One region of the Gracilibacillus sp. HCP3S3_G5_2 genome, then DNA from elsewhere that is predicted to be linked to it. Evidence: riboswitches for the same ligand, from Rfam matches in the RefSeq annotation. Region 1 holds a riboswitch; each other region holds the start of a gene.
What was found. A riboswitch is a leader RNA that binds a small molecule or an ion and turns the genes downstream of it on or off. The one in region 1 is predicted to bind cyclic di-GMP.

Region 1 (2,276 bases):
AGTATACCAATAAGAATTGCTAATAATAACACATCGAAGGTTGTTGGTATAAGAACTGTTCGTATAGCTTGAAAAATTACTATTGGAAGTGTACACCTTTCACAAATTACTATCCATTCTCGAGCCCAAGGCGGTAAACGGTAACGATAATAACGAGCCAAAAAATCACCTCATTCACGATAAGATAAATAGACGTATACTGTAGTTTATGCACTAATAATTGGAATTGTACCCCAATTTTATTCACTTTCCTCGAAAGCTAAAAAAAGGTCAACTATTTGGTTAGAGATATTATCCATTGGAGGAAAAAACTAGTACAATTTTCTTAAAAATAACTATTTTGCAGGAATATAAAGGAGAAATATCGAATATATACAAGATAATAGGTATTTTGGAATTAGCTAAAAAGTGATAGTGTTTTTGATAAGGTTGCTGCGAACATATGTTGATTTGGAAGGGAGTGAACGATTATATTTAATGCTTAATTCAAAAGAAAATCATATAGTCTCGTGTAATTGGGCCTATTTACCTTTAGTAGCAAAAATTAAGGATAATAAAGTGCGTCTGTTATCACTAGGCGTATCCCTTTTTTACTTGAAGTTTATAAGTGAGGGACGTACAGACGTTTAGTACAGTGATAATGCATGTAGTTATTAAAAAAATAAAAAATAGTTTAATAATCAACTGTAAATCTCTTGTGATCTTGCAGTAGATACGTGGAGTGACAACATAAATAATAAAATGAAATATGAGCAAAAAATAAACTATCACAAAACATGCTTATCCAGTTGTAGCTTGGACAACTTGATCAGAAAAAGGCAAACCTATTGAGAAATAGGGACGCAAAGTTCCAGGTCCGTATAATACAAATATTATCGGATGGCTGTGCTGCCTGAAATACAGTAGTGTATTTTAGGAGGGGAATACGTTTATGGCTATAAAAGTAAAAGTGGATTATGAATGGCTTTACTTAATAGCAAAAGCAAAGGAAAAAGGTTACACTTTAGTAGAAGTAAGAGAATTTCTTAATAAGAGTAAAAGCAAGTCCAACGTGCAACAAAACTGATGATAAAACCCTACTACATAGGGTTTTTTATTTTAGAGGCGTAAGTAGCAAAAACGAGAAGATGTATTTGAATGACTCTTACCTTTACGTGGGAATACTTTTTATTCAATTTACTATGAAGGTTTGATGGGGGATGATAGACGAAAAAAGGCAATTTTGATATACTGTCAGCAATTATACCGATACATACAAATCGAAAAAAAGGTGAAAACTATCGTAATTATAAATAGATATATAACTGGAAAGGAAGGATTTGATGACAGGAAATAAACCTAAGATTGTTGTACTTGGCGCAGGTTATGCAGGTATGATGACTACCAAGCGTTTAACACAACAATTTGAGCCAGAAGAAGTGGATATTACATTAGTCAATAAACACAATTATCATTATCAAACAACATGGTTACATGAAGTAGCTGCGGGTACCATTGATGTAAATCGTTCTCGGATTATGATTTCAGACGTCATTAACACCCGTCGAGTACATTTTATTCACGATACGGTTGTCAAAATTAACAAAGAGCAAAAGACTGTACAATTAGAGAACGGGGAAATAGATTATGATTATTTAGTCATTGGTTTGGGGTTTGAAAAAGCCACATTTGGTATTCCGGGTATGGACGAGCATGCTTTTTCGATTCAAAGTGTTGATACTAGCCGTATGATTCGAGATCATATTGAGTATCAGTATGCTCGTTATCGTAATGAGAAAAATCCTGACCCAAGCATGCTAACTATCGTTGTAGGTGGGGCAGGCTTTACCGGTATCGAATTTTTAGGAGAATTAGCAGAACGTGTTCCAGTATTATGTAAAAAATATGATATTCCACGTCAAGATGTAAGGATTATCGATATTGAAGCAATGCCAACCATTTTACCCAATTTTGACGAGGAATTACTGAATTATGCTAAGGAATCACTGGAACATCGTGGTATTGAATTTCAACTTAATACGATGATTAAAGAAGTAAAAGAAGATGCAGTAATTGTTGGAGATGAAGAAGAAGAAATTAAAGCTGGTACGATTGTTTGGACTGGTGGAGTACAAGCAAATCGAATTGTCGGGGAATCAGGCTTTGAATTAACAAAAGGAAAAGTGAATGTGGACGCAACATTGCGTGCTCCAGGTCATGATGAGGTGTTTATTTTAGGTGATTGTGCGTGGGTAATGAATAATGAAACTGGTAAACCTTATCCACCAACTGCACAG
Region 2 (2,276 bases), on a different contig from region 1:
ACTTCTGCTGCAGATAGGATGTTTACATTGTTGACATTCATTAACTCCGGTAAATCCTCACGGAATATTTCTACTGTTGTATTGGCAATTTCGGCTGCCACTGCTGGATCATAGTCTGTCGCTGTTAAGGTAACAACCTGTGAATTTTCAGAATTGGATAATGATAATTTTCCACTTAATGCTCCTGTTGAAATCGTTAAGTTCATTTCATCTACTACTTGTTCTAATATCCGGTTACTTGTAATAATATCGTTATATGTATTGATAATCTCTACGTTGGAACGTATTTGGTTCAGGTCGACATTATTCGTCTCATTCGTATCTTGGTTTACAATAAATTGAGTACTAGATTGATAGGTTGGTGTTAAAACAAAGAAACTAACAATAGCACTTATAGCTGCTGCACCAACAATTAATACTATAATGAGTAATATACGCTTTTTCAGGACTTCAAAAATCTCTTTCAAAGATATCGTTTCTTCCATTTTGTAACCTCCGCATATAGTCTATCAGATGATTTTTGTCGATTATTTTCACTAGGATCACACCACATAATCGAAATTATAACATAAACTTTTTTTATTTGTCATAACTATCTGATGATTTCTTGAAATTTTTTCTAGTATTGGATATAAAAAAAAGCCTGTGCATTCTCTTGCACAGGCTTTCTCTCGCTATGAAACACGGAACCATTGGTTTTTTAACGCAGTGATTACGGCATTCGTTCGATCTGGCACTTCTAATTTTCTCAAGATCGAGCTGATATGATTTTTAACGGTTTTATCAGTAATATATAATTTCTCACTAATTCGATGGTTACTATAACCCTTTGTTAAGAGCTCCATTACTTCCCATTCTCGGTTAGTGAACACCCCTACTGGTCGTCTTTCTTTACGGCTGTGAATTTCACGGTAATCTCCTAACAAAACCGCTGAAAGCTCTTCATGAATATAATGCTGTCCAGTAAGAATCTTCTTTATCGCATGAATAAGTTCTTCTTTTTCCATTCCATTATAGAAATAACCATGGAGATCCATTTTAAAAAGCTCTGTTAACGCTGGGTGAGAGGTATCCTCTGTCCAGACAATAATTTTCTTGTTGTTTTCCATGTATGTCTCAATTAAATTCATCGTATTTTCATTCGTGTCAATATCAATGATGAGTAGGTCAATAATATAGTCTCGGAGTTTGCCTTGCTGCTTTGGTTCTACTGCAATAACATCATATGATTTAAACTCATTAGAAAGGACCCCTTCTAAACCTTGTCGATAGATAGAAGCTTCTTTCACTATCGCTATACGCATTGATATTTCCTCCTGTTTTCTTTTTTAATATAATAAAAAGGCTATTTCTCCTTATCAAGTACAGAAATAGCCTAAAACAACATACATATAAGTTAAGTATTTTAGGTAACCAGGCTGCCATAGGTAATATGATTCATGTATACTACCCTTAGACCCTAGGCTTTGCGTCCCGTTTTTTCAAGCGGTTTGCCTTTTTCTTACTATTTTACTCTGTAGTTTATACTACATCTTTCCTATCTCTTTTTCAACAAAAAGGAATAAAAGTATACAAAAATAATCCGAAAGTTATATTAATTGGTAATAATATGGTAGTTTTGAGAGTCTATTTGTTTATATTATTTTGTATATTTTTGTCGAACAAAAGGTGTTACTGTCTTTTCTTGGAGGTGGCTAATTTTTAGGTACATATAACCTGTTTTTTTGTCAAAATAGACGCTAGCAAATGAAGGCCAGAGTAGTTTTTAAATTAATTAGTTTAACTTATGGGCTAATATGTAGGAAGGAAGACTTCAGTATCAAATACTCTTGCGTTTAATAATTAGACAAATCTTTGAACAGGGATAAACGATTACCCAACACCACAGGATGCATCATTAATCTGTATGGATCGATCAGACCAGATGGAACAAATCTTGTTCCTCCATGTGCCGAGGGACTTATCTAGCCAACAACGATCTCATAAAAAAAAAGAACCTGATCTACTTTCAGGCTCTAAACTCTCCTTCCATCACCGTTTCAGTCAGTGGACGACGATTGGAAGGTAATTCGCGTTCTTGGAATTTTTCATCTAATTTATCTTTTTCATCCTGGTAACCAATTGCTATAACGGCATGAATAGCAAATTGTTCCGGAATGTTTAGTACTTCACGAGCTTTATCCTTATGGAATCCGCCCATTGCATGCGTTATGAGACCGTTCTTCATCGCCTGTAATGATAAATATCCCCAAGCTGCTCCAGTATCAAAGCAATGT
Region 3 (2,276 bases), on a different contig from region 1:
AGATACGATTATCGAGGGTGCACTAATTAACGGTATTACTGGTTATATCAATATGGCTATTTTGATTTTGTTAATTGTGGCTGCTGCTCACCTATTACGGTTAGGCGGTACGATGCAGGTGGTTACCTCTACACTTGTTAAATGGATTAAAAACTCCGTTCGACGTGCTGAACTTTCGATCTGGGCAATTGTGGCCTTATTAAACAGTGCTATCACGATTAACACAGCTGCCGAAATTGCAGCGGCACCTTTTGTTCGTGAAATAGGTGAAAAATATAAAATTCATCGTTACCGTCGTGCAAACATGCTTGATGCGATCACATCAGCATTAGGTTATATCTTCCCTTGGGGGGCACCAGTATTGCTTGGCTGGTCCACGATTAGTATGATGCGGGAAACATATGAATGGCTCCCGGTTGTTGCGCCAACAGCTGTTTTCCCTTTTGTATTCCAAGGCTGGTTCCTTGTTATCGTCATGTTAGTGGCTGCATTAACCGGATGGGGATTACGTTACCAAGGGAAAAATGGAGAGGAATTAACACAACCACCTAAATAAAGAGCTATTCACGAGATATCAATTAAAGTTGACGAGATACCTAATCCCATTCGCTAGATATCGACTACTACCTCGCAAACAAAGACACGTTTCTTGTGAAGACTTGGCATTTTGTTGCCAAGTCTTTTTTCTTTACTAGACTCCGTTAAACTTTTATCTAGTGAAAAAGTTGGATTGATTAAAATAATTTAAGTGAAATAATACACATTGTTTTTTAATTGTGTTACAATTCAACAGTAAGTCAATAGTACTGTGATTATCTACCTATAATACAAGAGCAAACCTATTGAAAGATAGGGACGCAAAGCCACGGGTCTAAAGGTAACTATGATAGCCGGGCTGCTATTATTGAAGATTCCTATCTTCATACGGGTAGCTCTTTTTGACAAAATGAACGATCTTCACAGATTAAGAAAGGAGTTACCTTAAAATGAATGGTAAAAATCGAGTTGGACTTATCTTTTCCTTCGGCGTTCTTCTTGCTTCGGTGTGCGTCCACGTGTTACACCGTGTGCTTCATGTATCTCAAATGTGGCATGCTCATCATGGTTCATCGGCAGCACAGTCAGCACTTGTCTTGAATATTCTTTTGTTTATTCCAATTATGCTCTTTCTTATGACCTTTCTATTGTATCTTCGTCATAAGGAACATAAACTTATCCCCTTTTTCATTACGTTAACAATCACCTTCAGTAGTATCTCCATGATTGCTGGTGGTGAAGGAATGGTAGAATATCACTTTTCGATATTTATGGTTGTAGCAATGATAGGTTATTATGAGCGAATTGATCTAATTAGTATCATGACAACCATATTCGCATTCCAGCATATTTTAGGTTATTTTTTCTTTAGTAATTATGTGTTTGGTACAGACTCATACTCATTTTCGATGTTATTGATTCATGCTTTATTTTTAATTGCTACATCGATAGCAGTAGGTTGGCAAGTGATCCTTAGACAGCGACTGACAGAGAATTTAACTGAAAAAGAGACCCATCAAAAAATGCTGGAAGGAATGCTGGAAAAATTAGCTGAAACAACAGAGAAACTAACAAACACCTCTCAATTAGTAAATGAATTAGATGAGAAAAACAAAGCAATTATGGAGAAAAATGTGGCTCATACTCAAAATATTGCCAAAGATGCTGTACTACATAAAGAGAAAGTAAGTAAAAATGTTCAGCATATGCAAACGATTGCGAATAAAATGCAGGAGATAGATGCTCAATCCGCAGATGTTTCTCAAATTACGAAAGAGACGGATCAGCAGGTAAGGCTAGGTAATGATACACTGAAAAAAACGATAGAACATATGAATGGGATGATTACATCTATCAGCAAAACAGCTGAAACATTCCAGTCTCTAAGTAACCGTTCTTCTGAAATTAGCAATATTATTCAATTGATCACCGATATATCAGCACAGACGAACCTATTAGCATTAAACGCTGCTATTGAAGCAGCAAGGGCAGGAGAACATGGCAAAGGCTTTGCGATAGTAGCAGATGAAGTCAGACAACTATCAGAGCAAACCGCTGATGCTGCAAGTCAGGTAACCAAACTAATTCAAGCTATCCAAGACGATACGGCATCATCGGAAAATTCGTTACATGAAACGATACAAAAGGTAGAGACAAGTGAACAGAGCATGAAAAGAACAAGTGAAATATTTCAGGACATCTTTGAATCTGTTATAGAAGCGAAGGATCACTTAGAAGTA

Region 2: another riboswitch for cyclic di-GMP. It lies ahead of ACTNEP_RS09720 (response regulator transcription factor); the one in region 1 lies ahead of ACTNEP_RS06180 (anti-repressor SinI family protein).
Region 3: another riboswitch for cyclic di-GMP. It lies ahead of ACTNEP_RS10380 (methyl-accepting chemotaxis protein); the one in region 1 lies ahead of ACTNEP_RS06180 (anti-repressor SinI family protein).

What each region holds. Positions count from the first base shown of each region.
Region 1 covers NZ_JBQHXU010000003.1:238,981-241,256, reverse strand. The annotation lists gene ACTNEP_RS06185 (hypothetical protein) at 1-161, opposite strand, end outside; cyclic di-GMP riboswitch class I at 808-896, shown strand; gene ACTNEP_RS06180 (anti-repressor SinI family protein) at 932-1,066, shown strand; gene ACTNEP_RS06175 (NAD(P)/FAD-dependent oxidoreductase) at 1,323-2,276, shown strand, end outside.
Region 2 covers NZ_JBQHXU010000005.1:195,006-197,281, forward strand. The annotation lists gene ACTNEP_RS09715 (YveK family protein) at 1-485, opposite strand, end outside; gene ACTNEP_RS09720 (response regulator transcription factor) at 675-1,304, opposite strand; cyclic di-GMP riboswitch class I at 1,406-1,505, opposite strand; gene ACTNEP_RS09725 (nitroreductase family protein) at 2,009-2,276, opposite strand, start outside.
Region 3 covers NZ_JBQHXU010000006.1:51,227-53,502, forward strand. The annotation lists gene ACTNEP_RS10375 (Na+/H+ antiporter NhaC family protein) at 1-556, shown strand, start outside; cyclic di-GMP riboswitch class I at 823-903, shown strand; gene ACTNEP_RS10380 (methyl-accepting chemotaxis protein) at 987-2,276, shown strand, end outside.